DNA from 4 places in the Lysinibacillus capsici genome. Region 1 is predicted to be linked to each of the others. Evidence: riboswitches for the same ligand, from Rfam matches in the RefSeq annotation. Region 1 holds a riboswitch; each other region holds the start of a gene.

What was found. A riboswitch is a leader RNA that binds a small molecule or an ion and turns the genes downstream of it on or off. The one in region 1 is predicted to bind S-adenosylmethionine.
Region 2: it holds a riboswitch for S-adenosylmethionine, as region 1 does, so the genes downstream of both, LCP48_RS18555 (methionine ABC transporter ATP-binding protein) here and LCP48_RS22000 (cyclase family protein) in region 1, are expected to answer to the same signal.
Region 3: it holds a riboswitch for S-adenosylmethionine, as region 1 does, so the genes downstream of both, LCP48_RS02745 (MetQ/NlpA family ABC transporter substrate-binding protein) here and LCP48_RS22000 (cyclase family protein) in region 1, are expected to answer to the same signal.
Region 4: it holds a riboswitch for S-adenosylmethionine, as region 1 does, so the genes downstream of both, LCP48_RS20525 (bifunctional homocysteine S-methyltransferase/methylenetetrahydrofolate reductase) here and LCP48_RS22000 (cyclase family protein) in region 1, are expected to answer to the same signal.

The regions. Positions count from the first base shown of each region.
Region 1 covers NZ_CP084108.1:4,439,175-4,447,347, reverse strand. Annotated here, with positions in the region: gene LCP48_RS22025 (erythromycin esterase family protein) at 1-1,214, opposite strand, end outside; gene LCP48_RS22020 (hypothetical protein) at 1,353-1,706, opposite strand; gene LCP48_RS22015 (DUF2225 domain-containing protein) at 1,729-2,412, opposite strand; gene LCP48_RS22010 (Cof-type HAD-IIB family hydrolase) at 2,746-3,519, shown strand; gene LCP48_RS22005 (DedA family protein) at 3,581-4,177, shown strand; gene LCP48_RS22000 (cyclase family protein) at 4,208-4,945, opposite strand; SAM riboswitch class I at 5,037-5,142, opposite strand; gene LCP48_RS21995 (YuzC family spore coat inner layer protein) at 5,224-5,628, opposite strand; gene LCP48_RS21990 (helix-turn-helix domain-containing protein) at 5,743-7,314, opposite strand; gene LCP48_RS21985 (ABC transporter substrate-binding protein) at 7,779-8,173, opposite strand, start outside.
Region 2 covers NZ_CP084108.1:3,744,433-3,752,605, reverse strand. Annotated here, with positions in the region: gene LCP48_RS18590 (3-hydroxyacyl-CoA dehydrogenase/enoyl-CoA hydratase family protein) at 1-1,202, shown strand, start outside; gene LCP48_RS18585 (acetyl-CoA C-acetyltransferase) at 1,252-2,424, shown strand; gene LCP48_RS18580 (acyl-CoA dehydrogenase family protein) at 2,551-4,335, shown strand; gene LCP48_RS18575 (arsenate reductase family protein) at 4,517-4,873, shown strand; gene gcvH (glycine cleavage system protein GcvH) at 4,955-5,335, shown strand; gene LCP48_RS18565 (toprim domain-containing protein) at 5,427-5,768, shown strand; gene LCP48_RS18560 (thioredoxin family protein) at 5,783-6,094, shown strand; SAM riboswitch class I at 6,151-6,254, shown strand; gene LCP48_RS18555 (methionine ABC transporter ATP-binding protein) at 6,337-7,365, shown strand; gene LCP48_RS18550 (methionine ABC transporter permease) at 7,355-8,023, shown strand; gene LCP48_RS18545 (MetQ/NlpA family ABC transporter substrate-binding protein) at 8,092-8,173, shown strand, end outside.
Region 3 covers NZ_CP084108.1:561,428-569,600, reverse strand. Annotated here, with positions in the region: gene LCP48_RS02765 (PucR family transcriptional regulator) at 1-875, shown strand, start outside; gene LCP48_RS02760 (carbon-nitrogen family hydrolase) at 929-1,723, opposite strand; gene LCP48_RS02755 (pyridoxal phosphate-dependent aminotransferase) at 1,820-2,989, shown strand; gene LCP48_RS02750 (PPC domain-containing DNA-binding protein) at 3,032-3,535, opposite strand; SAM riboswitch class I at 3,658-3,762, shown strand; gene LCP48_RS02745 (MetQ/NlpA family ABC transporter substrate-binding protein) at 3,851-4,681, shown strand; gene LCP48_RS02740 (methionine ABC transporter ATP-binding protein) at 4,788-5,813, shown strand; gene LCP48_RS02735 (methionine ABC transporter permease) at 5,806-6,477, shown strand; gene LCP48_RS02730 (enoyl-CoA hydratase/isomerase family protein) at 6,491-7,270, shown strand; gene LCP48_RS02725 (alpha-hydroxy acid oxidase) at 7,285-8,173, shown strand, end outside.
Region 4 covers NZ_CP084108.1:4,142,570-4,150,742, reverse strand. Annotated here, with positions in the region: gene LCP48_RS20540 (tetratricopeptide repeat protein) at 1-245, shown strand, start outside; gene LCP48_RS20535 (globin-coupled sensor protein) at 876-2,168, shown strand; gene LCP48_RS20530 (protoporphyrinogen oxidase) at 2,406-3,800, shown strand; SAM riboswitch class I at 3,900-4,000, shown strand; gene LCP48_RS20525 (bifunctional homocysteine S-methyltransferase/methylenetetrahydrofolate reductase) at 4,090-5,937, shown strand; gene metH (methionine synthase) at 5,930-8,173, shown strand, end outside.

The DNA of each region.
Region 1 (8,173 bases):
TCAATAGATCCTTTGACAGGAGGTAAAACAGGCATAGGTTCTCCCATATTATTTGCTGTCTCTCCACTAGTCATGTATAGACCTAAGACATAGCTATATTTCTTATAGATATCAGGTAAACGTTCCCCCATTAATTTAACTGGGTAAGGAGATCCCATTACATCCGATTGTGCTTTACGAATATGATCGTTATGAGCCCATACAATAAACTTTTCTGTTGGGTACACCTCTTCAGCTAACCAAAGTAAGTTCTCCATCATCGCTTGATCTCGCCATTCCATAGTTTGCAAAAATGCTTCTATATTATTTTGTTCAATGTCGATATTGGACTGAATTGTTAACTCTATATATTCGTCTGCTAGTCGAATACGATCTGCTAGAGTGCGATCCATTAGTTTTACAATATGAGGCTCTTTTGGATAAGCTGCCTGTAGCTCTTTTTCTTTGATTTGTATTTGTGATTTTACCTGTTTATACACATCAATTATAGTAGCTTTTACTTTTTGATAGCCCTTCAAATCTTTTCCCGAGCTCCATTCAGCAAGTTGCTTCTCAGCTTCATTGAATTGCTGAGCCAACTTGGGGTTTTGCAGCCAATCTCCGTTCGTAAATGCTCCTTGCTGTTGAATATCGAAGCCAGTAAGTACAAGAGGTTGCTCGGTTGCTTGCGTCGATTTTGCATAGTCAAACAGAGGCAACGTTTCTTTTGTCCACCAAACGCCGAAAATGGCATCCTTCATCGTTTGTAGAGCTGCTTGTTTATCAATTTGTCCTTGAGCATTCATCACATTACCCATACCACTTTCAAAGGCAAGGACATTATAGCCCATATCTTGATGTAAAAATTGTATTAAACGTGTTTTCGCTAGATTGAATTGCGCCACTCCATGAGAGCTTTCCCCTAAAAAGACAATACGTTTATCATGTAATAAAGGTTTTAGCATCTCTAAATCGTCAAATTTGTTAGCGGGAATTTTTTGTCCGTTAAACGTTTCAGGCTGGATGGATGACAGGCTGTATGCATGGTCATTCGCCCATTTTTTCCAATCAAGTAATGCTTCATTAGAAGTCCTAGCTTGTTTGACGGCAGAATCGTTTTTAATAATCTCCTCATTTACAGGGACAGCAGCAGAGACATTTACTACTCCACTTACTGTCATTAAACTTGCCAGTGCAAAACTTAATAAAACCTTATGCTTCCTAGCTTTCCTCATTAATTATCAGCCCTTCACTTTATATTGATACTAATTATAGAAAGGCAAGTTTAAAGTTTAGGAAGAATTTGTTTAAAATTAGTTTAAATTTAGTATGTAAAAAAGAAAAACACCTCCATTTGATGGAGATGTTGGATGTTATTTATAGTGATACGTACTTGCTCTTACATGGTTACGTTGAATTTGGTTAAACCATGCACGATCCTTTTCTTCTTGTTTTAATGTCCCAACAATGGAGGAAGAGCAGCTCACGCAAATTTTAGCTTGCGTAATCTGTCCACATCGTTCGCATGGCGCCCCTAAATTAGGAAAAATGGAGTTCTTTAATTTTCCTCCTTTTACCCATTTGTAAAGCAGCTCAGATGATACGCCTGTTAGAGCGACAACTTCTTCGTTTGTTAGGTAGCGATTATTTTTTCTTAATAAAAAATGATGTAGCTCTGAAAATATATCCTCTTCTCTCACATCAATTTTCTTTTGAAATAGCAACATAATTAGTCATCTCCTCGTCCCATTAATTAATGATTTCATTAATTGTTATGGGTTGTTCGTCATATTTATAATTTTCCCAACGATTGCGTGCAAGCTTGCGATATTTTGGCGAAACATTTCGATCAGCGATTAAGCGTGAAAATCCTTTTTTTGCTTCAGGAATATCACCAAGTCGAAGGCTTAATTCAGCATGTAAAAACTGAATTCTCTCTCCACCTTCTTGATTAGAGGCAAAGGATTTACTATAAAAGTCTCTAGCTGCAAAAAGATAACGCTTTTCGGATTCTTCGTCCTTTTTTAATCGATAGAGCCAAGCAATTTTTAAAGCGAAATTCGCCATTAAAAGAGATTCTTCCATTGACGCACGGGATACTAAATAGGCGAGCTTAAAACTGATAATGGCATTATCAATTGTACGTTCCTGACAGATATCCATAGGTTTCTGGAGCTCTTTAATGTATAGTTCATCAATGAGTAGCATGAAAGGTCCATATGTTCGTGTCATAGATTTATGGTAGGCATAGCCACAATGTGGACATACAGCAACTTCATATAGCAAAGGGTTTAGACCATCGTAAACAGGCATGAAATCCGTTTGTTCTTCGATAATTTTATATCGATTAGGGCGAACTTTATATGTTGTAAACTGCTTTTTGCAAAATTTACAATCAACACTACTTTCATAGTAGTAAATGTTAAATGCCATAAGAATCAACTCCTTTGCGTGTTCTAAATTTTTATTTCTTTTGTTCTATTTATACGTAAGATTTTATCGTTCAATGTATTTAAGTTATTATCTTTTATTTTAACAATTTTGTGTTCTTTGGTATACTCCTTTAGAATTATTAAAATAAAAATATTCAAGGAATTTTTAGTTAAATATTATTATAAATACGCTTGTAATAGTTTTTATCGGTGGTGTAAATGGAAGTTGTATAGTTTACTTAAATTTTGTCAAAATACTTTCACATATTTCAAGCGAGAAAAATTATAAATTTAATTTTATTGGTTCTAAATAACTATAATGGAGATACTCAAAATGAAGTGTAATATCGTGTTTTTTGATGTAGACGGCACATTGATTAATTACGAGGATGGCTGTGTGGAAGAAAGTACAAAACAAGCTATTCAACTATTGCAAGAAAAGGGAATCCATCTTGTAGCGGCTACTGGAAGACCCTTATCTATGTGCTATGAGTTAAAAGCGCTGGGGATTGAAACCTTTATTACAGCAAATGGAGCCTATGTGAAACATAAGGAACTTGTCATACATAAAACTCCGATTGCCAAAGAAATTGTCCACAATGTACAGGCTTTTGCACAGAAACAGCAGCATAGCCTAACATTTTTTACAGAGCAGCTATCCATGAATAGCATACAAAGTCCAGTAGCTTTAAGAGCGATGCAAGAAACTTTATCTTTACGGGATTTTCCACTTATAAATGAAAGAATTGTAGATGAAGAGGTTTTTCTCATGTGTTTATATGCGGATGAGCTGGCAGAAAAAAGATATACTAGCCAATTTTCGAATATATTTTTACAGCGTTGGCATCCTTATATTGTGAATGTATTACAGCAGGATGTTTCGAAGTCTATAGCTATTAAAGCGGTGCTTGATTATTTTAATATTGACCCTAAGAATGCGATTGCCTTTGGGGATGGGGATAATGATATTGATATGTTGGAGTATGTAGGAGTAGGAATTGCTATGGGAAATGGTAGTAAAGCTCTAAAAAGAGCTGCCAATTTTGTTACAAAGAAATCTACGGATGGCGGTATCAATTTTGCTTTACGTCAGCTTCAAGTCATTTAGAGCGCTGAGGTTACACTATATATAGCAGGTAGATTTTAATAAATTTTAGGTGGGATGATTTATGGCACATCACGTGCAGTCTCTAATTGAACATTACGGATACTTTGGGATTATCGTGATTCTAATTGGAGGTATTGTTGGGGTGCCACTTCCTGATGAGGTGTTTCTAACTTATGTAGGCTATAGTGTTTACCGAGAAAGTCTTGAACACATTCCTGCTTTGGGCAGTGCAATGATTGGTGCGGTTGGAGGCATTACCTTAAGCTACTATATTGGTTATCGTTTTGGCTTACCGTTACTGCAGAAATATGGCCCTAGAATTCATATTACAGAGCAAAAAATTGACTTTACGAAAAAGATGTTTACAAAAATAGGACCTACCCTATTATTAATTGGCTATTTTATTCCAGGAGTACGCCATTTGACAGCATATATTGCGGCTATTAATAATTATCCTTATAGAAAGTTTGCGCTTTTTGCCTATATAGGGGCATTTATTTGGACGTTCACATTTATATCATTAGGAGAGATGCTTGGAGAGAAATGGCGATTTGTTGGATACTATTTAACTCATTATAGTATCTATCTTATCCTTTTATTTATTGTAGGGATGCTTATTGCTTACTTTTTATTCAAAAAAAGAAATGGACAAACATAAAAGTCGGTATACGCTATACCGACTTTTATGTTATGGCAAAATAGCAAATGAGCGCACAGGGAAGCCAGATGCTTTTTCTGGCTTAGGTACGATATTGAAGATGATAGCGCCTTTCGCAGGTAGCTTGTCTAAATTAGTCATTAGCTCAATTTGATAGGTGTCTTGGTCAAGCACAAAATATTCGCCATCTAGCTTGCCATTTTTACGAAAATTAGCAGCAGAGTCTGTATCGAATGTTTCATGACCAATTGCGCTTACCTTACGTTTTGTTAGTAAAAACTGTAAAGCTTCTAAACCCCAGCCAGGGATATGGTTATGTCCATCTGCATCCTTATTACTGAAAGCCTCTTTATCTGGCCAGCGCTTACTCCAATCTGTACGTAATGCAACAAATGTTCCTGATTCAATTTCTCCATGCTTGTCCTCAAAATTAAGAATATCTTCTACACTTAATGTAAAATCATGGTTGCTCGCAGCCTCTTGTGATTTATCAATAACAACAAGGGGGAGAACAAGCTCTTTTAGTTCTAATTCTTCTAAGTAGCGAGTATCTCGCACAAAATGAATGGGTGGGTCGATATGTGTGCCATATTGACCAGGGAACGTGAATTGTTGAGCGAAGAAACCATCCTTATGAGAAAATAATGTTTCAAATTTAGCGTCCTCAAACATAAAAAAATGTGGTGAATTAGGGCCGAAAGTATGTGTTAAGTCAACCCACTGTTTCGATTTTAATAATTCCAATGCTTGCAAAAGTTCATTCGACATCGATTTCCCTGCTTTCTGTAAAAAATAGTGGTAAATAAAAAGGAGTCCCCTAATAGAAGAGGACTCCTGCTTGAAACAACGGTAGTTCTTCTTCTCATCTTCAAGGCTGATCATTTTGCCAATTGGAATTAGCACCATACTGTTAGCTGGTTGCTGAGACTTCATCGGGCCAATCCCTCCGTCTCTCTTGATAAGAAAAGTAATATAAGAATTTTCAGAAATAACAATACAAACACTTTAGCATAGTTTTTTATAGTTTACAAGTTCACTAGGAATTTTCACCAATTCAAATTTAAGGTGACTCCACAACAATCATGATCAATAAGACGTATTCTAAAACTGTCTGGTGTATAGTTTGTTTCAAATTTCACCGTAATGCCTGTTGATGTGATTAATTTTTCAACCTCTGTTTTATTTGAAAGTTGAGCAGCATTCATTAAATCATGTGCGAATTGTTGGGAGCTATCTATTTTATCCGTAAGTAATTGGGCTTGTTGCATCATCGCCTTTATCCGTGATGCTGAAGCTTTTAATTTGTGTGTATCGATAGGTGGAAAAGGATTATTGGTCGGCATTGCTAGATGTTGCGAAAAGGGTCTAGTGGTAAAATGATTAGCGATAGGCGATGTTGGATAATGATAGGGATGCACAAAATACGGATAAGGATTGTAATACAAGGTCATTCCTCCTATCCTATAACTGATACCTTATCTTATGTAGCCAAACGGCTTTCGGTGTTATTAGCAGTGCAATGTTTAGGACAAACATTTAAAAAGGAAGCTAAAGTAAGCTTCCTTTTAGCCAAGTACATTCAAGACATCATCAATTTTTTTACTATGTGATAAAATGCCATAATTCATCCATGTTAAAAAGTCTACTTCATAGACACAGTTGCTTTTAACGGCAGCTAGGTTTTTCCAAGTAGGAGTTTTTAAAATAGCACGTTCCTCATTTTCATAAATGGAATGTTGTTTATCAAAGGTAATAAATAAATGATCAGCATCTAATTGCAACAATTGAGCAAATGTCAGTTGTGCTTTACGTTGATTGTGCGGAATACTCCATACTAGTGAATGTGGCATTAAACCTAAGTCACGATATAAAATGGGGCCCGTATAGCCACATTCAGGGCCCGCGTATAGAGTAATGCCAATGGCTGAAATACGGAGAAATGCCACACTTTGCCTATAAACAGATTTGCTAAGAATTCCTTTTGCTTGTTGTACTTTATCTTCATATTGTAGGATTACGTCTTGCATCAAGGAGGTTTTTCCTGTTAGATCTGCAATTTTAAATAAAGTAGATTGCCAATTCTCTCCAGGGTGTGAGAGATGGCAGACGGGGGCTACCTCATTTAAATGGTGAAAGGATTCCCAACGCTCTACACCAGAATCTAGCATAATTAAAGTCGGCTTATAGTAAAGGAGTCGATCCATTTCTCTATTTTGTACATCGATATCTGGCACTTCCTGTAGACCTAAATAGTCTTGTTTTCCCCATTTTGCATGACTGAATTGAGCAATTGGCGTAATCCCAAGCGCAACAAAGAAATCTTCTAAGAATGGTGCAAATACACGTAGATGGCTGCTTTGATTTCTTCGATATTGTCCTGGAGAGATGCCGACATGTTCTTTAAAACGACGATTGAAATAATACTCATTATTAAATCCGACAGATTGGCTAATTTCAAATACTCGATCATTTGTTGTCATTAATAGTTGCTTAGCTTTTTCAATACGTATGTTATTTAAATAGTGAAGGGGAATTTGTCCCGTAATATCTTTAAAAATGCGCGTATAATTCCACCTTGGTACGTCAGCTAGCTGTGCTAGCTGCTCAACTGTCCACTCCTTTTCAAAATGTTTATGTAAATGGTTAATGGACTGCTCAACAGATTGGCGATCATTTTTTTGCATCTGCTTGGGTATGGTTTGATGTAAGAGCAATAACATCAGCTCTTGAAAGTGCACATGCTGCTCAAAAATCGTGTGTTCATGCTCCGCTAACCGGTTCTGATAGATGACTTCTAGCAGTCTATGACATTGTGAAAAGGGGAGAAGATGTCGTTCGATGATACTTGTAAAATGACTATATGAATTCTGACTATTGCTGAGATTGACAATGTTGAATTGTAATTGATAAAAACAAAGGTGCTCACTTTGAATGTGGATACTAACCGTGTTATTTGGCGGTATCAATATGCACTTTTCTTCACTAAAATGAATGGTGTCATGATCTATTTCTAGTTTTCCACTACCATTCATTACGATGAAAAGTGTATAGAAATCACTACTAATCAATAATTTTTTTGATGATTGAATTGCATAAGAGATATTTTGTAACGTATAAACATGTGTTAAGTTACCCATTGATAATTCACCCCTTTGTGTTGAATTGGCATAACAACACAAAGAAAGCCCTCATTAAGAGCGTTCTTCATATTGTTGAAAAAGATCATATGACTAGTAGAAAAAGCCCGTTTAGCAAGGCAAGGGGTTGATTTCCGCTCCGCCAGCGTCCTTTCCAGGGGGCGTCCGATGAGCCGCTTCACTCACTTACGTTCGCTCCAGGGTCTCATCTGTGACACTAAATCCCCTTGGAGTGACGCTGGCTCCACTCCAATCAACTATGCTGCTAACGTGTCTTTTCTTCTTTCGTACTAGCAGTAGGGAACAAAAAAGTCTATTAAAGAGAGAATAGGCACTTATTTCAATGTGAAGAAGTGATGAGTGACAACACCTATCCATGTTCTCCTTCACAAAAGTGCTATTGATTATTTTGTTTTTTAACACTAAGCCAAAGAAAGCCCTCGTTAAGAGCTTTCTTTTGAAAATTATTTGACGAACCATTTCTCTAGATCATCATACTTTAGCAAATTGGCTGTGATTGCGCCTGATTGCCAATATGTGCGGTCAGCGATATAGACGTGCCCATTTTTTACAGCAGGGAGTGTTTTCCATAGTGTACTATCTAACCATTTAATAGCTTCTTGGTTTTCTTTAGACTCCCATGTACCGTTTGAAGGGAAAAGGATGATATGATCCGCATCTAATTCCGTGATAGCCTCTTCTGATAAGACCTCTTGGGACTCTGCCATATCATGGGCTAATGGATGTGGTGTTAAGCCTGTCTCTGTGTAAATATAGCCAGAGTAGCGATTTTTAATGCCAAATAGCGCTAATGTATTATCTGCTACATTTAGTCGTACAACAGCGACTGTTTCGTCTC
Region 2 (8,173 bases), 690 kb from region 1:
GGCAACAAGGGCCATTTGAGATATGGGATGCTATAGGCGTAAAAGATTCTGTGGCGAAAATGGAGGCTGAGGGCCGAGAGGTACCTGCATTTGTCAAAGAGATGTTAGCAAATGGCGTGGAGACATTCTATACAGAATTAGACGGAGATTTAGCTTACTATAATGGTTCACAATATGTGAAAGTGCCAGTCAATGAAAAAGAGATTAATTTAAAACGTTATAAGAAAAAGCATGGTGTGATTAAATCAAACACAGGTGCTAGTTTAATAGATTTAGGGGATGGAATTGCATTACTTGAGTTCCATTCGCAATCCAATGCAATCGGTTTGGATATTATCCAAATGATTAACTTTGCGGTAGATGAAGTAGAGGCTAACTATAAGGGCTTAGTCATCGGTAATCAGGGGAAAAACTTCTGTGTTGGGGCTAATCTAGGAATGATTTTAGTAGAAGCACAGGATGATAATATATTTGAGCTAGATTTCGTCATTAAGGCATTCCAAGATGCTATGCAGAAAATTAAATATTCACGTAAGCCTGTTGTAGCAGCACCGTTTGCCATGACATTAGGCGGGGGAGCAGAGGTTTGCTTACCAGCAGCACATATTCAAGCAACAATGGAAACATATATGGGCTTAGTGGAAGTAGGGGTTGGATTAATCCCGGGTGGTGGCGGAAATAAAGCGCTCTATCAAAAATTCCTCAAGGGCTTACCAAACGGCGTAGAGGTAGACTATCAACATATTGCTAATAAAGTATTTGAAACAATTGCGATGGCGAAGGTTTCAACATCTGGTGAGGAAGCACGTGAAAATAATTTCCTAAACTTTGCGGATGGTATTTCAGTTAATCCAGATCATCAATTGTATGATGCGAAGCAGGCGGCCTTAGCACTTTACGAAGCGGGCTATCAACCACCTGTACCAACTAAAGTGCCAGTGGTCGGTGCATCAGGCTATGGTACATTACTCATCGGTGCGCAAGGGATGTTTGAGTCAGGCTTTATTAGCAAACATGATTTAAAAATTGCTAAAAAATTAGCTTATGTTATTGCAGGTGGAAAAGTTCCGTACGGCACATTAGTCGATGAGCAATATTTATTGAACTTAGAGCGTGAGGCATTCCTTAGTCTTGTTGCTGATCCGCTATCACAGCAAAGAATGCAACACATGCTGTTAAAAGGTAAACCACTTCGTAACTAATTGACGAAATAGATCAATCTTGCACATGAAACAAAGGGGGATTAATACGATGCGTGAAGCCGTTATTGTAGCAGGAGCACGAACTCCAATTGGAAAAGCAAAAAAAGGTTCTTTAGCAACAGTAAGACCAGATGATTTTGGTGCTGTTGTAGTCAAGGAAACATTGAAAAGAGCAGGCTATGAAGGGCCAATTGATGATTTAATTTTAGGCTGTGCAATGCCTGAAGCAGAGCAAGGAATGAATGTAGCACGTAGTATTGGGGCACTTGCTGGATTACCAGATACAACCCCTGCTCTGACAATTAACAGATTTTGCTCATCAGGTTTACAGGCAATTGCCTATGCAGCAGAGCGAATTATGTTAGGACACTCAAAGGCAATTCTTGCTGGTGGTGTAGAATCTATGAGTATGGTGCCGATGGTAGGGAATACACCACGTTTAAATCCGACTTTAGCAGAAACGGCTCCACAATATTATATGGGCATGGGGCATACAGCTGAGGAAGTAGCTCGTCAATATAATGTTAGTCGTGAAGATCAAGATGCTTTTGCTGTTCGCTCGCACGAGCTTGCTGAAAAGGCAATTAAAGAAGGTAAATTCAATGATGAAATTGTACCAATCGAAGTGGAACAGCATTACGTAGACGATAACAATAAACCACAGGTGAAAAAATTCACATTTAGTATGGATGAAGGTGTACGTCCAGGTACATCAGTTGAAGGTTTGGCAAAATTGCGTCCAGCTTTCCACGTAAAAGGCAGTGTAACGGCGGGTAATGCCTCTCAAACTTCCGATGGTGCAGCAGCTGTACTAGTAATGGATCGTGAAGAAGCTGACAAGCATGGACTGACACCAATGGCAAAATTCCTAGGCTTTGCAGTTGGCGGTGTACCTCCTGAAGTAATGGGTATCGGGCCTATCGTGGCAGTGCCAAAAGCGTTGGAAATTGCAGGTTTATCCATCGAAGATATTGATTTATGGGAAATCAATGAAGCATTTGCTTCACAGTCATTACAGGTAGTACGTCATTTAGGCATCGACCAAGAGAAAGTCAATGTCAATGGTGGAGCGATTGCATTAGGGCATCCACTAGGCGCAACGGGAGCTATTTTAACATTAAAGCTAATTCATGAATTGAAGCGTCAAGGGAAGAAATATGGCGTAGTGACAATGTGTATTGGTGGCGGCATGGGTGCTGCTGGTGTATTTGAAATTCTATAATTTTTGCTAGATCAGCTTGAGGTGTACTGTTTACGGTTGCCTCCGAACATTGTATACGTCAAGCTTTTCTATACATGATCATTAGGGGAATCAACTAACAAAAAGATATATTGGGAGGAATTAATCATGACTGAAAAAACAACTGATTTCATTAAAGGCGGCGGATTTCTTATTGAAGATGTGGAATTAGATCGTGTATTTACACCGGAAGATTTCACTGACGAGCATAAAATGATTGCTAAAACAACAGAGGAATACGTTACAAATGAAGTTTTACCAGTAGTGGAAAATTTAGAGCACCATGAATTTGAACATTCAGTGCGTCTCCTAAAAAGTGCAGGCGAATTAGGTTTACTTGGAGCAGATGTGCCTGAAGAATACGAAGGGCTTGGATTAGACAAAGTTTCTTCCGCTTTAATCGCTGAAAAAATGTCTGTTGCAGGTGGTTTCTCTATCACACATGGTGCTCATGTTGGTATTGGGTCATTACCAATTGTTCTATTTGGTAATGAAGATCAAAAGAAAAAATATTTACCTAAGCTTGCTTCAGGTGAATTAATCGCTGCCTATGCATTAACAGAGCCAGGTTCAGGTTCAGATGCTCTAGGTGCAAAAACGACTGCAAAATTAAATGAAGCTGGCACACATTATATTTTAAATGGTGAAAAACAGTGGATTACGAATGCAGGCTTTGCTGATGTATTTGTGGTCTACGCAAAAATTGATGGCGATAAATTCTCTGCCTTTATCGTAGAACGTGCCTACAATGGTGTTTCAGTTGGTCCTGAAGAAAAGAAAATGGGGATTAAATCATCATCAACTCGTACATTAGTATTGGAAGATGCGGAAGTACCTGTAGAAAATCTATTAGGCGAAATTGGTCGTGGGCATATCATTGCGTTCAATATTTTAAACATTGGTCGTTATAAACTAGGTGTGGGCACAATTGGCGGATCGAAGCGTGCATTGGAGTTAGCTATTCAGTATACAAACCAACGTCAGCAGTTTAAGACAAAGCTTTCTGATTTCAATCTGACAAAAGAAAAATTATCAACAATGGCTTCTCAATTGTATGCTTCTGAATCATTAAACTATCGTACTGTTGGACTATTTGAGGATCGCTTAAGCCAGTTAAGCCTGGAAGAGCAAAAGCAAGGAAAAGTAATTGCAGGTGCGATCGCCGAATATGCGATTGAATGCTCTATTGCCAAAGTATTCGGTTCAGAAACATTAGACTATATTGCTGATGAAGCTGTCCAACTTCATGGCGGTTATGGCTTTATGGCTGAGTATGAGGTAGAGCGTATTTACCGTGATTCTCGTATTAATCGAATTTTTGAAGGTACAAACGAAATTAACCGCATGATTGTACCTGGTACATTTATGAAAAAGGCGCTAAAAGGTGAGCTGCCATTATTACAAGTGGCTCAAAATTTACAGCAAGAGCTGCTTATGCTAATGCCAGAGGAAATCGGTACAGAGCCGTTAGCACAAGAAAAATATTTAGTGAAAAATGCCAAGAAAATTGCTGTCTTAGCTGCAGGCTTAGCAGCCCAACGCTTTGGTGCAAAGCTTGATCAAGAGCAAGAAGTATTGGTAAACATTGCGAATATAGCTAACCAATTATTTGCAATGGAATCAGCTGTCTTACGTACAGAGAAGGCAATTGCTCGTGACGGTGTTGAAAAAGCACATCAAAAATTGCTATACACACAAATTTTCTGCCAAGAAGCATTCGCAGAAATCGAAAAGGAAGCAAAAGACACAATTCTTGCATCAGCAGATGGCGATGCAGCCCGTATGACATTATCTGCACTGCGTAAGCTAACGCGTAATAATCCATACAATCTAATTGTGAAGAAGCGTGAGGCTTCCGTTAAATTAATTGATGCTGAAAAATATATTGTTTAGTGCAAATTTAACCTAGCTATCTGCAAAAGATAGCTAGGTTTTTTTATATGAGATGGATAATCGTAAAAGGAGCGGATAAATTTGCACAACTGGTGGATAAACTTACAATAAAGAGTGAAGTTCACCATTCAAAACAACTATGATGGTATACTACAGAAAAAGACAGAAGAGGAGCATTGTAATGACGATTCAATTTTTCCATTATCCGAAATGTACAACATGTAAAAAGGCACAGAAGTGGTTAAATGAGCATGAGGTTTCCTATGAAGAGGTACATATCGCAGAGCAACCTCCCACTAAAGAAGAATTAACAGCTATTTGGCAGGCTAGCGGACAGCCTTTGAAGAAATTTTTTAATACCTCAGGTATGAAATATCGTGAGCTTGGCTTAAAGGACAAGTTAGCCGAAATGACGGAGGATGAGCAGCTTGAGTTATTAGCTTCAGATGGTATGTTAATTAAACGTCCCATCGTCACAGATGGAAAAAAAGTTACTTTAGGTTTTAAAGAAGTAGATTTTGAGCAAGCTTGGAAATAACCGTATTAAACCTTGTATTTAGAGGAGAAGTATGGCACACTGAAAGTGAATATATTACATATTTATGGAGGGGTTTTTTGCATGAGCACACCTAAAGACTTACGATACTCTGAAGAACATGAATGGGTAAAAGTAGAAGATGGAAAAGTACGTATTGGTATTACTCACTTCGCACAATCTGAATTAGGAGATATCGTATTCGTTGAGCTTCCACAAGTTGGCGACGAAATCAAAACAGATGATCCATTCGGTAGCGTAGAATCAGTAAAAACTGTTTCTGAATTATATGCACCAATCTCAGGTACTGTAGTGGAAGTAAATGCAGATTTAGAAGATAGCCCAGAATTCGTTAATGAATCACCATATGAAAAAGCATGGATGATCGTTGTTGAGCCTGCTGATGCATCAGAAGTTGAGAAACTAATGACAGCAGAGCAATACGAAGAAATGATCGCTGAATAAGACAAGCCATAATCGAAAAACGTCGGCAACTACCGGCGTTTTTTGTTATATAATGACTTATAAGTGGGGATCTCTAAATGGAGGTGGCGTAATGTTCGAGGGAAAATGCTTGATAGTAGAAGGGCGTTCAGATAAGCTACAAATTGAGCCTATTTTGAATGAGAATGTTACAATACTATGTACGAATGGTACAATTGGTGTGCATCAATTAGAAGAACTACTGGATCCCTATGAGGGCTGTGAGCTATTTACTTTTTTTGATGCAGATACTTCTGGGGATAAGCTACGTGCATTAATGGACAGACATTATCCAGAAGCTGAGCATCTGCGCACAATGCCAACATACAAGGAAGTAGAAACGACACCAAGAAAAGTCCTAGCGATGATTTTACTGCGTGCACATTTTTCAATCCATAATGAATATATTTTGTAAGGTTGCGTGAGTAAATGGAAGAATGGTCAACAGAGCAGTGGGAAACGGCTAAACAGTCGGGAGAGAGAACTGCATTTTATTTATATACACCGATGTGTGGAACATGTGCAGTGGCATCTAAAATGATGTCCGTTATTGAACAATTACTGCCACAGCTACAAATTGGGAAAGCAAATATCAACTTTTTGGAACACATTGCCTATGAGCATCAAATTGAAAGTGTTCCATGTCTACTCATCAGTGATGGCGGAAAAGTGACAGAAAAAATTTATGCCTTTCAATCCGTACCATTTTTATATGAATTGTTAAAAAAATCAATTGACTGAACTTTACTAGCGTGGTAAAGTATCAAATATATTACTAAAACATTAAATATATCGAACTCTTATGAAGAGTGGCGGAGGGAAGTGCCCTATGAAGCCCGGCAACCATCACAATGTGAAAAGGTGCCAAATCACTCAAAGATTTTTCTTTGAAAGATGAGAGAACGGTTTAACGTATCATACGTGACCCCTTCTACTTGTCTGTGAGTGAAGGGGTTTTCTATATGAGAAAAGGAGTATTCGCTATGATCCAGCTTCAAAATATTACAAAGAAATACAAAACAGCAAATGGCGAATTAACGGCAGTCAAAGACGTCAACCTTACTATTAATAAAGGTGAAATTTTTGGCATTATCGGCTATAGTGGTGCTGGTAAAAGTACCATGATTCGTTTATTAAACGGTTTAGAGAAACCGACAGCAGGAACAGTAACGGTGAACAATCAAGAATTTTCATCGATAAAAGGGCAAAAGCTTAGAGCGGCTAGACAAAAGGTAAGTATGATTTTCCAGCATTTCAATTTACTTTGGTCGAGAACAGTTGCCGAAAATATTGCATTCCCTCTAGAAATCGCAGGCTTCCCAAAGGCTCAACGTGAAGCACGTGTGAAGGAATTGATTGCCCTTGTAGGCTTAGAAGGGCGCGATAAGGCATATCCATCCCAGCTTTCTGGTGGACAAAAGCAGCGTGTTGGAATTGCACGTGCATTAGCGAATAATCCAGAGGTTTTACTATGTGATGAGGCGACTTCCGCACTCGATCCTGAAACAACGGATGCTATTCTTGATTTACTCGTAGATATAAATGAACGCTTAGGCTTAACGATTGTCCTGATTACCCACGAAATGCATGTCATTCGCAAAATTTGTCATCGTGTAGCGGTGATGGAGGCAGGCGAAATTGTGGAACGTGGTGAGGTATTGCAAGTCTTCCAAGCCCCACAGGCAGCTATTACTAAGAAGTTTGTATCTCAAATTACAGACACTAAGGAAACACAAGATACGGTAGCACAAATTAAAACAAACTATCCAACTGGGCAACTTGTCAAACTTATTTTTGTTGGTGAAAAAACAGAACAGCCTGTCATCTCACATCTTGTGAAACAATTTGATGTAGAAGTAAGTATTGTTCACGGAAATATTTCGCAAACAAAAAATGGTGCATATGGTACATTGATTGTGCAAATTGATGGCTCTCAGACAAACGTCACTGAAGCCCTTCGTTATTTAAATACAGTGGAAGTACAGACGGAGGTGATTGAAAATGCTAACTAATCTCTTTCCGAATGTAGACTGGGAAAATATGTGGCAAGCTACGTATGAAACATTATACATGACAGCTATATCAACGGTTGTGACATTTATTCTTGGGTTAGTCATTGGTATTGTTCTATTTTTAACTAGTCCCAATCAGTTATGGGCAAATAAAATCGTTAACTTTTTAACAGGATCACTCGTAAATATTTTCCGTTCCATTCCATTTATCGTATTAATTATTTTATTAATTCCATTTACGAAATTTTTACTAGGTACAATTCGAGGAGCGAATGCGGCGTTACCTGCATTAATTATCGGTGCAGCACCGTTTTATGCTCGTATGGTATTAATTGCGTTACGTGAAATTGATAAAGGTGTGATTGAAGCAGCTCGTTCAATGGGGGCGAAAACTTCTACAATTATTTGGAAAGTATTGGTTCCTGAATCATTACCAGCCTTGATTTCTGGTATCACTGTAACGGCTGTTGCTCTTGTAGGTTATACTGCGATGGCAGGAATTATTGGTGCAGGGGGTCTTGGTAACTTAGCTTTCTTAGACGGCTTCCAGCGAAATCGCCAAGATGTGACATTAATGGCAACTATTTTGATCTTAGTAGTCGTATTTATTATTCAATGGATTGGTGATTTAATTACCGAGAAAATTGATAAACGCTAGCAAGAAAAAGAGGTTATTTCGGTTCTTACCGCTAACATATTTTAAACAAATAAAAGGGAGTGTCATAAATGAAAAAGTTATTAGCAGGATTATTTTTATCCATACTTGTACTAGCATTAGCAGCTTGCGGTACAGATAAAAAAGAAGATG
Region 3 (8,173 bases), 810 kb from region 1:
TTGAATTATTAATATTAGATCGTACAGCAACAGCGTTGGCACAGCTTTTAATGCGAGAGTTTTATATTGAGGAAAAAAAGAATATTGAGGATGCTTCGATTTTAGCTGATTGGATTGATCAAAAACTGTCTAAGGAGGAAATTTATAAATTTATCGTTACACATTATGCTAACTATACACAATCTAGTGGCACTGTCTTTATTTTGGCTTCTCCTAATACATTGACAAAGGCACAGGAGGATGTTGTCTATAGTAAGCTTTATTACCGTAATCTGTTTGAGCAACATGGCTTTATTCCATTTTTATTTGAAAGAAAAAGCTATGTTATTTTTATTTTACTGCATACAAAAGATAGTAAAGCCATTCGTGATATGTTAAATAACATGTTTTGCTCCTTGGCCAAAACTGAATTTTATAAAAAGCAGCAAGCACAAGGTTATCAGATAGCTATTGGGAAGGTTGTTTGTGATGTAGATGAAATTCCTAAAAGCTATCAAACTGCACTAGAAACCTTATATATTTGTCGAAAAGTACAAACGTCCTCGTTCTTTTACGATGACCTGCATTTATATCATTTAATCTATAAATTACAAATGCAGGTGGATTTACAGGAAGTGATTTACGACTATTTACAGCCAGTTATTGAATACGATGAAAAATATAATAGTAAGCTTCTCGAAACATTGCAGGTGTATTTACAAACAAATGGCTCTAAACAGCAAACAGCGAATCAATTGTTTATTGTTCGTCAAACACTCTATCACCGCTTAAAAAAGCTTGAAAGTTTACTAGGTAAAAATTTTATGAATGGGCATAACCGCATTACACTTGAATTTATGCTACTAGCCAATTCATTGATCGAGGATAAGCGCTAGAAAAAAGTTGGCACGCTCAAAAGGCTATCTACCTTCCTAAGCGTGCCCCTTTATTACCCTTTCACAACTACATCCTGATACAGTTCAGGTCTGCGATCATCGTAAACAGGGATTCTTCCACGTACTTCATCGACAATAGAAAAGTCTACATCGATCACCGCTATTTCCTCGTCCTCAGCACCAACCCAAAGTACTTCTCCCCAAGGCTGAATAATCATGGATTGCCCATTAAAATTTTCTACCTTTTTTGAAATACGATTAACGGCTATGACAAAGCATTGATTTTCAATTGCCCGAGCCTGTAGCAATGTTTTCCAATGGTCAATCCTTGGAGTTGGCCACTGCGCTGGTACAAATAATACCTTTGCTCCTTGTAATGCATGGGCTCGTAACCATTCTGGGAAGCGAATATCATAGCAAATAACACCAGCAGCTTCAATGTCACCTAGAGCAAAACGATTCATTTCATTCCCTGCCTCTAAGTAAAGATGCTCGTCCATTAAACGGAAAAGATGTGCCTTACTATATTCCCCAACAAGCTCTCCATTACGATCGAAGGTATACATCGTATTATAAAATTTGTCACCTTTCTTTGTTGAAACAGAGCCCCCTACAATATGTACATCAAGTTCCTTAGCAAGTTTAGCCAAAAAGGCCTTTGTCCGCTCACCATTGATATCTGCTAGCTCAGACAGTTTTTCCAAAGCATAGCCTGTATTCCACATTTCAGGTAACACAATAATTTCTGCCCCTTGTTTTGCAGCTTCATGAATCTTCTCCTCAGCACGCGCAAAATTTTCTTCAACTTTGCCAAAGCCAACATTTAATTGAATACATCCGATTTTCATATCCATTCCTCCTCTAGACAATTAACAGAAAAAGTAATACTATTTGCTTCATATTCTTCAATAATAATTATTATATTCTGAAAAAGGTGATCATGCATGGAATTCTCGAAAAAACTACAGCAACTACCCACTCAATTTTTTGCAGCACTCGTTCAAAAAGTAAACTTGGCCCTAGAAGAAGGGCGTGATGTCATTAACCTTGGGCAAGGAAATCCCGATCAGCCAACGCCTACTCACATCATTCAAGCATTACAGGAAGCGGCTGAAAATCCTCAAAACCACAAATATTCACCATTTAGAGGTCTCGCTGAATTACGCCAAGCTGCTGCCGACTTTTATCAACGTGAATATCAGGTAGAACTAAATCCAGATACAGAGGTAGCGATTCTTGGTGGAACAAAAATTGGTCTAGTTGAGTTACCTTTAGCAGTGTTAAACCCTGGTGACACGATGCTCTTACCAGACCCTGGCTATCCAGATTACCTATCAGGTGTTGTACTAGGAGACGTCAATTTTGAAGTGATGCCACTTTTTGCCGAAAACGATTTCTTACCTGATTATGATGCATTACCTGATGAAGTGAAAGAAAAGGCAAAGCTTCTTTACTTAAATTACCCGAACAACCCTACAGGAGGTACAGCATCACTTGCGTTTTTTGAAGAGACTGTTCGCTTTGCAAAGGAACACAATATTATCGTATCACATGATTTTGCTTATGGGGCAATAGGATTTGACGGTAATAAACCAGTTAGCTTCCTTCAAGCAAAGGGTGCAAAAGAAGTAGGAGTTGAAATGTATACCCTATCGAAAACCTATAATATGGCTGGCTGGCGTATAGGCTTCGCTGTAGGGAATGCCGAGATAATTGCTGCTATTAATCTTATTCAGGATCATCTGTTTTGTAGCCAATTCCCTGCCATTCAACAAGCCGCAGCAGTAGCACTGACAGGTTCCCAACAATGTGCGGATGAACTACGAGCTACTTATGAGCGTCGCCGAAATGTACTCATTGAAGAAGCTCGAAGAATTGGCTGGCATGTTACGGCTCCAAAAGGCTCCTTCTTCGCATGGCTCCCGGTACCACTAGGCTATACAAGTGAACAGTTCGCTGATCTTTTGCTCGAAAAAGCTGATATCGCTGTAGCAGCAGGTAATGGCTTCGGTCAATATGGTGAAGGCTATGTACGCGTAGGGTTGCTGGTTAGTGAGGAGCGCTTACGTGAAGCAGTCCATAGAATCGAGCAATTACAATTGTTTAATAGATAAATAAGACGTATCCTGTAGCTATCTCTAGCTACAGGATTATTATTATTTTTCAATTTTCCTTGGTTGCCCTAAACCATTTTCTAATGGATAAAATTGAGCATGACCTGTTTCATCATCCCATTTTCGAATATGTTGAATACCTTGTACCTCTGCCAACACTATGTCAGCAGTAATAACAGGGTTTCCCCCTTTTATTAAATGCCCACCTGATACAACACCCCATTGATCACTCATAGAGCCATGGAAATGTGTCTCATATCCACCATCTCGTTTACACACCACACCTGAACCTTGAATAAATTCTAATGGTCCCTCTTTTTCCATCACATCACTAAAACGAACTTGAATTTGAGCTGTTGCATCTGGCACTAAATAAACAAAGCTACTTTTTTGAAAGCTGCCAATACAGCTTACAATTGTGGCTGACGCTATATTATTCTCTTCGCAAAGCGCTTCAATCCCTTCAATGATATCTGTTCCTGTTAGAAAACGAGCACTAATAACCTTACCAAATGAACCTATACCATAATTAACTCTTACAGACATCGTTATCCCTCTTTTGCGTCGAAATATTATAATTATATAAAAAATTAAAAAATTATTTATTGACTTACTATACCCTATAAATTATATTAGTTCTATCGGAATTACAAAAAAATATTATAAATCTCTTATCAAGAGTAGCTGAGGGACTGGCCCTATGAAGCTCGGCAACCTCCTTTTTAAAGGAAGGTGCTAAATCCTGCAAACGAACTTCGTTTGATAGATAAGAGAGGACATCTTTTCATGAGCCTCTCTTAATTTGTAAGAGAGTTTTTTTATTTTCAAAAAACCGATAAAAACAATCTTGGAGGTATTTTCATGAAAAAGAAAAATAAATTTTTAGTAGGTTTAGCAAGTTTAACATTAGTAGCAGCTTTAGCAGGCTGTGGCTCTAAAGAAGATAGTAAAAGCCAAGCTGAAGGAATTGATGAAAAGAAAATCGTTGTAGGCGTCACTTCTGGTCCACACGAACAAATTGCAGAAGTAGCCGCTAAAGTAGCAAAAGAAAACGGGCTAGAAGTAGAGCTAAAATCATTTTCTGACTATGTTTTACCTAATACATCCTTAGCTGAAGGTGATCTTGATGCGAACAGCTATCAACACGAGCCTTTCCTGGATACATTTAATAAAGATCATGAAACAGATTTAGTACCAGTGGGCAAAACGATTTTAAATCCAATGGGTATCTACTCTGAAAAATATAAATCCTTTGATGACATTCCTGACGGTGCAACGTTTGGCTTACCAAATGACCCAACGAATGGAGCGCGTGCCCTCTTTGTTTTACAGGAAGCTGGCTATATTAAGTTAAAAGATGGCGCAGACTTAACAGCCTCGATTCGTGATGTAGAAGAAAACAAAAAGAATTTAAAATTCATTGAATTAGAGGCAGCTCAAATTCCTAAACAACTTAGTGAAGTAGACGTAGCAGCTATTAATACAAACTTTGCATTAGAAGCTGGTATTAACCCTAAAGATGACTCTATTTTATTGGAATCTACTGATTCTCCATACGTGAACTATATTGTCGTGCGTGCTGAAAATGAAAATGATCCAACAATTAAAAAGTTCGTTGAGGCTTACCAATCTGATGAAGTACGTCAATTCATCGAAGAGGAATTCAAAGGTTCTGTAATCCCTAGCTGGTAATATGTTCAGGAAGCTTCTATAAGCCAAAGAATCTGCCGAAATTCCTCTATAGGAAAACGAGCAGATTCTTGCTTTTTAGAAGGTGGAGAAAGGAGCAAACAATCGCATGATTCAATTACAAAATATCTCAAAAGAATTCAAGTCGAAAAAAGGCATCATAAAAGCTGTGGATGGCATTAATCTTCATGTAAAAAAGGGACAAATTCATGGTGTAATCGGCTATAGTGGTGCTGGTAAAAGTACACTCATTCGTTGCGTTAATCTACTAGAACGTCCTACAGCAGGAAAAGTAGTGATAGACAATGTAGACATTACGACCCTTTCTCTTCAAGAATTACGTCAAACACGCCAAAAAATCGGGATGATCTTCCAGCACTTTAATCTATTAAAAACAGCAACAGTTTACAATAATATTGCAGTTCCCTTAAAGCTTCTAGGCTATAAAGAGGCGGAAGTAAAAAACCGAGTAGCTAAGTATGCTGAAATTGTCGGTTTAACAGATAAACTAGATAGTTACCCAAATCAACTTTCAGGTGGTCAAAAACAGCGTGTGGCGATTGCACGTGCCTTAGCACAGGAACCAGAGATTTTACTTAGTGACGAAGCAACAAGTGCACTTGATCCTGAGACAACGGAAGCCATTCTTGAATTGTTGTTAAAAATTAATCGTGAATTAGGCATTACGATTCTGCTCATCACACATGAAATGAATGTAATTCAAAAAATTTGCGATGAGGTTTCTGTTCTAGAATCAGGGAAAGTTGTGGAATTTGGCACAGCGATTGAACTTTTTGCGAAACCGAAACACCCTACAACGCGAAAGTTTTTAAATACAATTTCACAACGTAATTTATCCACCTCTCTTATTGAGCAATTAAATGTTTCAGGAAGTGTAATCCGTTTAACATTCCTTGGTGAAAGTACTGGTAAGCCATTATTAGCCGAAGTCACTAAGGTATACGATGTACAACCAAATATTTTAACAGCTAATATTATTGAATTAAAAAACGGTATTGTCGGCAATATTGTGGTGCATTTACATGGCGAGACGCAGATTGTCCAAAAGGCGTTAGCGTATTTTTCAGAAAATGGTGTGGCAGTGGAAGAATTAGGAGGTGCGTTCAATGAGTAGTATCCAAAGTTTCTTTACAGATTGGTCAGATGTTATTGGCAAAGCAATTATCGAAACATTTCAAATGGTCGGAATTTCATTATTGTTCTCCATTCTGATTGGTATTCCATTAGGGCTATTAATTGTTTTAACACGACCAGGACAATCCTTTGAAAATAAATTTTTCTATCAATTTTTTAATCTATTTATCAATATTGTTCGCTCTGTACCATTTATCATTTTATTATTCTTCATTTTACCTTTTACCAAGTTAATTGTAGGTACAACAATTGGTGTTAAAGGTGTAATCGTTCCGCTAGTTGTTTACACAGCTCCTTATATTGCACGACTGATGGAATCTGCGCTTTTAGAAGTGGATTCCGGAGTAGTAGAAGCCTACACAGCTATGGGTATTAAACGTCGCCATATCATTTGGCATGTCCTATTACGTGAAGCACGACCATCTATTATTTTAGGCTTAACGATTGCCACAATAGGATTAATTGGTGCAACAGCAATGGCAGGAATGGTTGGTGCTGGCGGTTTAGGTGACCTTGCCTATCGTTACGGTCATTTACGCTATGAGGTTGATGTGATGTATGCAACTGTCTTTATCTTAATCATCCTTGTGCAAAGCATTCAATCCATCGGTAACCGCTTCGCCGCGAAGTTGAAAAAAGATTAAGAGGAGAATGAAGATGACAAACGAAATTTATGTAGAGAAAAATGGCTATATTGCAACGTTAGTATTAAATCGCCCAGATAAACGAAATTCTTTATCAAGGGCAATGTTTCAAGCCATAGTAGACCAACTAGAGCTACTCAGTATAGATTCTTCCATCAAACTTTTAATTGTTCGCGGTGTCAATGATGTAGCCTTTTCTTCCGGTGCAGATATTAGCGAGTTTTTAGATGTTCGTTATGCTACAGACAATGCCAAAGCCTATAATGAATTGGCTCTAAAGGCGATCGATGCTCTCTATAAATTTCCGCATCCGACAATTGCTATGATTCAGGGCTTAGCAATTGGTGGTGGCTTAGAGTTAGCAAACGCTTGTGATTTTAGATTAGCAACACCTAAGAGTAGGCTAGGCATCACCGCTGCAAACATAGGTATTGTCTATAATTTAGAAAGCACGAAACGTCTCATCAATATTGTTGGTGTCGCTAAGGCAAAGGAAATTTTGTACACAGCTACTATTTTCACAGCTGAAGAAGGAAAAAATATTGGTTTAATCACGGCCCTCCACGAACCAGAGGATATTGATGAGGCGACATTGCAATTCGCTGAACATTTATTAAGTAAATCATCCATTGCAAACACAGGAATCAAAAAAGTGATCCAGGCAATTGTTGATGGTGAAAATGAAGAAAATGATGCGTTGGCACAGTTAGTTTTGGATTCATTTAGTTCAGACGATTATAACGAAGGTATTCAAGCCTTTTTAAATAAAAGAAAGCCTATTTTCAATAAATAAGTGAGGTAGTAACGATGACAAACATAACTGATGGCGATCTACTCTTAAAAAATATAACTGCACAAGCCCCCTTCCCCATTTGCTTTGCAGATTTAGAAAAGGCCGTAGCGGAAAAAATCGAAGCTGGACCTTTTGGCTATATCCGTTCAGGTGCTGGCGGTGAACAAACACTGCGCAATAATCGAGCAGCTTTTGAGAAGTATTCCATTGTTCCCCGTTTTTTAAATGATGTGTCAAACGTTGATACATCCGTTCATTTGTTTGGTAAAACATATCCAACTCCTTTGCTTTTTGCTCCTGTGGGCATGAACGGAATGGTTCACGATGAAGGTGAGCTTGCCGTTGCACGTGCTGCCCAGTTTTTAAATATCCCTTATATACAAAGCACTGTTTCCACTTTTGCTCTTGAAGAAGTTGCTCAAGCTGCGCCTTCTGCAACAAAATGGTTTCAATTATATTGGTCTACCAATGAAGAAATTGCTTTTAGTATGGCTGCACGTGCGGAGGAAGCTGGATTTGAAGCGATCGTTTTAACTGTCGACACCGTAATGCTTGGCTGGCGTGAAGAAGATGTACGCAATCAGTTTTCACCATTGAAGCTAGGCTATGCAAGAGGAAATTATATGAATGATCCCGTTTTTACAGCCTCTTTACCTGATGATTCATTCGAGTCCTATGTACAAGGTGTCTTGCAAAATGTCTTCCACCCAACACTTAATTGGGAGCATGTTCGAGAGTTAAAAAAACGTACAAATCTTCCTATATTATTGAAGGGAATTTTACATTCTGAAGATGCAAAGCTAGCTATCGACAATGGTATAAATGGCATTATTGTATCAAACCATGGTGGCCGTCAATTAGATGGCGTGATTGGTTCACTCGATGCCCTTCCTGCTATTGCGA
Region 4 (8,173 bases), 300 kb from region 1:
ATGATTTAGGTTATATATGGAGTAATGGTCTGGCTGGAATTCGCAATCTCGAAAAAGGTATTCATTGGTTTAAGCAGGCCGCACTTCAAGGAGATGTGGAAGCCAAGCTACAGTTAGGGCATATTTTTAATAAAGATACAGGGTTAGATAGAAATCTGAAAGAAGCTATTAAATGGTTTGGACTCGCGGCAGATGCAGGATCCGAAGAAGCAGCTAAAATATTACAGGAACTTAAAGGATTGTAAATTTAGTGTTAAAAAAACATAGGTTTTTAGAATTATTTATAATGCTGCAACTCGTGAGTATTTTGGTCTAAATTAGACTGCTTTTTACGAGTATTTAGATAGATGATGATTGAGGGGAAAAAATATTAGTATAGTGAAATTTGAAGATGATCAATAAAAAAGTAGAATAAATATAAAACAAGTAAGCATAATAAACAAAAAAATAGTTAAAAAAGCTACCCAATAATATTGTGGTAGCTTTTTTATTGTTTATTACGCTTTATTTAACAACAAGGACTTTTTATATATTTTGTGTAAAAAAATGGTACTTATAAGATTGACAGTCATTTATAAAATGATTAATGTATATGAGTGATTTTGAAAAGAAGCATACGTAAATAATTTACTGATAGTCATGGAGTGACTATATCTGTTTGCTGAAAGCATATGATCTTAGGATAAATTGAGTAAAGGGGTACCCGACATACTTTTGGAGGAAGTCTGTCATAAGGAATTGCGCTATTGAATGTAACCATTAAATCAGACTAATCTGATTTTATCGGTATTTTTTCGTGTATCCATCAATATGTTAAAAGGGATTTGATGTTTCTCAGCCTGATGCAAGTAAACGGAATGAAAGAGGGAAGATGTGTGATTTTTCAAAAACAGAGAAAGACGAAGGTATTGGATTTACAGCAATACACAGTGAAAATGGATTTGTCCTCTCGTCAATCGATGGCGAAGCAAATTGAAATGCTGAACTTAAAGAAGAACGACTTACAATATTTAAAAGCTTTCCAGCCAATAGTTATGGATAATGTAGATCACATCGTAAACCGTTTTTACAACATGATTGGAACAGAGCATCATTTGGTAGATATTATCAGTCATCATAGTTCTGTAGAAAAGCTTAAAGTAACATTACGGCAACATATTATTGAAATGTTTAACGGAACCATTGATGAGATGTATTACCAAAGGCGTGTAAAAATTGCAAAGGTGCATGTCCACATTGGGCTTAGAACACAGTGGTATATCTGTGCATTCCAAGATTTATCGATATCATTTATTGATTTAGTCGAAAAAAATATAGAATTTCCACAAGATCAATTTAATACGATCAGAGCTATATCGAAAATTTGTAATTTTGAGCAACAACTCGTTTTAGAAGCTTTTGAAAACACTGTGGAACAACTGAAAGAAAAAATGGTTCATGAAAAAGAAGCGATTGAACGACAGATTGTAGATTCTTCGGAAGCACTTGCAGCTATCTCACAGGAAACCAATAATTCATTTTCCTGCTTAAGTAAGCAATCTGACGAAATTAAACATTTGGCAAAAAAATCACTCGATGTGTCTACACTGGCTGAAAACCAAGCACTTGAGGGTCGCGAGCGTTTAAAAAATCAATCACAAAATATGCTCAATATTAGTCATTCTCTTCATGATATAGAAGAAAATATTGAACAATTATCAGGTATGTCTAAGGAAATGGAAACAATCATGAGTGTTGTGACCAATATTGCGAATCAAACAAATCTATTGGCTTTAAATGCTGCAATTGAAGCAGCACGTGCTGGGGAAGCGGGAAAGGGCTTTAGTGTAGTGGCCGATGAAGTACGTAAATTATCAATTCAGACAAAAGAATCTGTTACAGCAGTGGCTTTGTTATTGAAAAAGACAGGTGAACGAACAGAGAAACTAGAGTATTCTTTGACAAATATTCAAGATGAAGTTGCAGCAGGTGAAGAAAATATGTTACAAACTGAAGGCCAATTTACGAGTATATTGGGAGCCATGACAGAGGCAAAAGATCAAAATGAGTGTATGGCAACAAAAATACAAGCAATTGTAGGCATATTAAGTGAATTAGGCACTTCATTTACTGAGGTAACAAATTCAGCAGAAAAATTAGCGAGCTTTGCGCAAAATTTAAAAGGATAGACTATTAACAACATCCTATTTTTTATGTTTTTAGACGTAATAAACACTATAGTACCTATTAAAATGTTTGTTGTGAAGCCATCGTTATAGAGGATCAATCTTATAGAGATTCAGAAAGTAAGAGCTATTTCACTGAAGAAATAGCTCTATTTTTGCTAAATTTGTAAAGGGTTTAACGTAATTTTCAATGAAAAAAAGATTATACTGTAGAAAGAATGAATAATAGGGGCGGTTATGATGAAAACAGTTGTTGTTTTAGGCGGCGGTATTACAGGACTATGTACAATGCATTATTTGCAACGTCAAGTAAAGGAACATAATTTAGATGTTCGTCTAGTGCTTATAGAAAAAAATACATATTTAGGAGGCAAATTATATTCAGCACATGAAAAAGGTTTCATCATGGAAACGGGTGCTGATTCTATTGTAGCCCGTCATCAAGGCGTTATGGAACTCGTGCGGGAACTTGATTTTGAGGCGGAACTAGTTTACAACGAAACAGGTATTTCTTATATTTATACGAATAATGAGTTACATGCTATTCCGGCAGATTCAACTTTTGGAATACCGATGAGTTTAGCATCCTTAGAGGAAAGTACACTTATTTCCGAGCAAGGAAAAAAAGAAGCGTTGAAGGATTTAACATTGCCAAACAATAGCTTCACAAAGGAAAGTTCAATCGGTGAATTTTTAACTTACTATTTAGGAGAGGAACTGGTGAAAAATCAAATTGCACCAGTCCTTGCAGGTGTTTATTCGGGAGATTTACATCAGCTTTCTATTGGCTCTACTTTACCGTATTTGATTGATTATAAGAATGATTATGGAAGTATTATTAAAGGCTTTGATGCGAATCGTGAGCAATTTGTTAAAGCAGCGAACAAAAAATTTATATCCTTTAAAAAAGGTTTATCTTCTTTAATTGATCGACTTGAACAAACCTTATCCGATGTAGAAATTATCAAGGGTGTTACTACTTTAAATGTTCAAAAACAAGATAAGAAATACACTATTTCCTTAGCTAATGGTGAAATTATTGAGTCAGATTATGTCGTTTTAGCATTACCGAACGATACTGTCCAAAATCTGCTACAGGATGAATCTTTAAACCGCTATTTTGATCGATTTACGACAGCATCAGCGATTACTATCTATCTAGGTTTTGATGTGCCAGATGCTAAATTGCCAGCAGATGGAACAGGTTATATTGTTTCCCATAATTCAGACGTTACTTGTAATGCAGCAACTTGGACTAGTCGTAAATGGAAGCATACATCGAAAGAAAATAAATTACTTGTGCGACTCTTTTATAAGAGCATCAATCCAGCCTATGAGCAACTACGTGCCATGACGGATGAAGAATTGGCAGCAGTTGCTTTAGAAGATGTGAGAAAGAGCCTAGGAATAGAAGAGCAGCCAACCGTTATGAATGTAACAAAATGGATTGATCAAATGCCTAAATATGATCTAGCGCATCGTGAGGCATTACAAGGGTTACTACAAGAATTACATGAGAAATATCCTAATTTATCGATTGCAGGGTGCTCATATTTTGGCGTAGGTATTGGTGCTTGCATTCAAAACGGGAAAAAAATTGGCGAAGAGCTTGCAAAGGAACTTGCCAATTTCTAAGTTTTTAAGTGAAAAAAAACTTTGTTATGTGAAATAGTCTTGACTCATTCGTCAGTAAACGATATGATTCTTTTAATTATTTAAAAAATTCATACTTAATTCTTATCAAGAGAAGCAGAGGGACTGGCCCATTGAAGCTTCAGCAACCAACTTTATTGTCAGGTGCTAAATCCAGAAGACCGTTGAGTCGAAGATGAGAAGGAACAACAATGATGAATCGTTAAAGCCTTCTTTTTTTATGAAAGAAGGCTTTTTATTATATAGAGACATAGGAAGAGAGGCTAATTTTATGGGATTGCTTGAAAGGTTAAAAACGCATGTATTGACGGCAGACGGTGCAATAGGCACAGTGCTATACGGCTATGGATTGGAGTATTGCCATGAGGAAATGAATGTTCAGAGACCCGAGTTAATTGAAAAGATTCATAGAGAATATATTGCAGCTGGTGCTGACATCATTCAAACGAATACGTACGGTGCAAATGCCATTAAATTAGCTCGCTATGGATTAGAATCACGTGTTCAACAATTTAATGAAGCTGCTATCACCATCGCAAAACGAGCAGCGGCTGATGGCGGTCAATTTGTTTTAGGAACAATTGGTGGTATTCGGGGAATTCGTAAAAGTGATGCAACCTTGGATGAAATATTAGCGACTATTGAAGAACAAGCAAGAGTCTTACTTGCAGGGAATCCAGATGGCCTTTTACTTGAAACTTATTATGATTTTGAAGAATTAACAGCAACCTTAAAGATGCTACGAGAAAAAACAAAATTGCCGATTATTGCACAAGTTTCTATGCATGAGCCTGGTGTTTTACAAAATGGGGTGTCTTTAAATAATGCTCTCCATGAGCTTGAAGTCTTAGGTGCGGATATTGTTGGTGTCAATTGTCGACTAGGTCCACACCATACAATTCAGGCATTTGAAGGTGTAGAACTTCCTCATAAGGCATTTATGTCGGCCTACCCGAATGCATCACTTCTGGACTTAGAGGATGGGCGTGTCGTTTATGAGTCAGAGGCTGATTATTTTGGTCGAGCGGCTGTTGAATTGCGTGATCAAGGTGTGCGCTTAATAGGGGGCTGCTGTGGTACAACACCCAAACATATTGCAGCAGCAAAGAAGTATTTAGAAGAGTTATCACCGGTTCAGGAGAAGCATGCGAAGCCTAAAAAGATTGAGATTGTTCGGGAAGCGGAGCCAACAAAGTATGAGCCTCTTCATGAAAAAGTTAAACGTGAACGCTCTGTCATAGTAGAGTTGGATACACCTAGACATTTAGAGATTGACGGGTTCCTTGAAGGAGCAAAGCAATTATATGATGCAGGTGCAGATGTAGTTATGATGGCAGACAATTCATTGGCCTCTCCACGTATTAGCAATATTGCAATGGGCGCATTGTTGAAGAGCTCACATGGTGTACGCCCACTAACTCATATTACATGTCGAGACCGTAATTTAATTGGTCTACAATCTCATTTAATGGGGTTAAATGCTTTAGGTATTCATGATGTGTTGGCCGTTACGGGTGATCCAACGAAAGTAGGAGATTTCCCAGGTGCGACAAGTGTTTATGATGTATCTTCCATGGAGCTAATCCAATTAATTAAGCAATTAAATGAAGGGGTCTCTTTCTCAGGTAAGCCACTTCGTAAAAAAGCAAATTTTTCAGTTGCTGCTGCATTTAATCCAAACGTCCGTGTGTTAGAACGTGCTGTGAAACGCTTGGAGAATAAAATTGAGCATGGGGCAGACTACTTCATTTCTCAACCAGTATATACGAAAGAGAAAATTGTAGAGATTTATGAGGCAACAAAGCATTTACAAGCTCCCATTTATATCGGTATTATGCCTGTTACGAGTTATAAAAGTGCTGAATTTTTACATCATGAAGTGCCAGGTATCAAATTATCTGAAGATGCCTTAACAAGAATGAAAGCATGTGGAGAAGATAAGGAAAGGGCGACATTGGAAGGGATTTCCATAGCAAAAGAATTAGTAGAAGTGGCTACGCAATATTTCAATGGGATTTACCTTATTACACCATTTTTACGTTACGATGTGACATTAGAGTTGATGAAATATATAGAGCAATTGGATGAACAGAAAAAAGGAGTAAGTATACATGGCTAAGCACTCGATTGAAGAGCAATTAGAGAAACGTATTTTAATTCTTGATGGCGCGATGGGAACAATGCTACAAAATGAAAATTTAGCAGCAGAGGATTTTGGTGGCGAGGAACTTGATGGCTGTAATGAAAATCTTGTGCTTACTAGACCAGATGTCATTGAAAAAATTCACCATAAATACCTAGAGGCAGGCGCAGATATTATTTGTACAAATACATTTGGTGGGACGCCTCTTGTGTTAAATGAATATGATCTTGGCACAAAAGCAGAAGAAATTAATAAGCGTGCAGTGGAAATTGCTCGCCAAGCAGTGGATCGTTATTCCACATCGGATTGGCCACGTTTTGTCGCAGGGGCTATGGGGCCAACAACAAAAACGTTATCAGTAACAGGTGGTATTACATTTGATGAGCTAGAGGAAAATTTTTATGTACAGGCAAAGGCATTAATTGAGGCAGGAGCCGACGTTTTGTTATTAGAAACAAGTCAGGATATGCTCAATGTCAAAGCAGGCACACTTGGCGTAAAGCGCGCTTTTGCATCAACGGGAAAAGAGCTACCCGTCATGATTTCAGGAACAATAGAACCGATGGGTACAACGCTTGCAGGGCAAACAATCGATGCCTTTTATATTTCGATCGAGCATATTAAACCATTATCAGTTGGCCTAAACTGTGCGACAGGACCTGAGTTTATGACGGATCACATTCGTTCATTAGCAGAGCTTTCAACAGGCTATATTAGCTGTTATCCAAATGCTGGCTTGCCAGATGAAGAAGGGTGTTATCACGAATCACCAGAATCGCTATCGCAAAAATTAAAAGGTTTTGCAGAAAAAGGTTGGCTTAATATTGTAGGTGGATGTTGTGGGACGACACCGGCTCATATTGCAGCCATTCGTGAGGTCTTAAAAGATGAAAAACCTCGTCAATTACCGGAAAAAACACATGGTCATGCGGTATCAGGAATTGAACCATTATTGTATGACGATTCTATGCGTCCATTATTTATTGGGGAGAGAACAAATGTAATCGGCTCTCGTAAATTTAAGAATTTAATCATCGATGGTAAATTTGAGGAGGCTGCAGAGATTGCACGTGCTCAAGTCAAAAATGGTGCACATGTTATTGATATTTGTTTAGCCAACCCTGATCGCGATGAATTAGCAGATATGCGTGGTTTTATGCAGGAGGTTGTAAAAAAGGTTAAGGTGCCTCTTGTAATTGACTCAACTGATGAAAAAGTAATTGAGGAAGCATTAAAGTTTTCACAAGGGAAAGCCATCATTAACTCTATTAATCTAGAGGATGGTGAAGAACGATTTGATGCAGTATTACCACTCGTGAAAAAATATGGTGCATCGTTAGTTGTCGGAACGATAGATGAAAAGGGAATGGCGGTTGACCGTCATCGAAAGCTCGAAATTGCCGAGCGCTCCTATCAACTTTTAACGGAGAAATGGGGGATTGCACCAGAGGATATCATTTTCGACCCATTAATGTTCCCTGTAGGGACTGGGGATGAGCAGTATATTGGCTCAGCGTTAGAAACGATTGAAGGCATTCGTCTCATCAAAGAAAAATTGCCGCAGACATTGACGGTACTTGGCGTAAGTAATATCTCATTTGGCTTACCACCAGTTGGCCGTGAAGTACTGAATGCTGTTTATCTTTATCATTGTACACAGGCGGGCTTAGATTATGCCATTGTTAATACAGAGAAATTGGAGCGTTATGCATCCATCCCCGAAGAAGAAATCAAACTCGCAAATGACCTGCTCTTTAATACTAATGATGAAACATTAGCAGTGTTTACAGATTTTTATCGAGATAAAAAGAAGGAAAAAACGGAAGCTGATATTCCGAAAACGGTTGAAGGTCGTTTAGCTTACTATATATTAGAAGGTACCAAAGAAGGGCTAATTGAGGATTTAGACGCTGCACGGGAAATCTTCGAGGCGCCACTTGATATAATTAATGGTCCTTTAATGGAGGGCATGGCTGAGGTAGGTCGATTATTTAATGATAATCAACTCATTGTGGCAGAGGTTTTACAATCAGCAGGTGTGATGAAGGCCGCAGTTGCTCATTTAGAGCAATTCATGGAGAAGGATGAAGAGAGTGCTGGAAAAGGGAAAATGGTACTTGCTACGGTAAAAGGCGATGTTCACGATATTGGGAAAAACCTTGTTGATATTATATTAAGTAATAATGGCTATAAGGTAGTCGATTTGGGCATT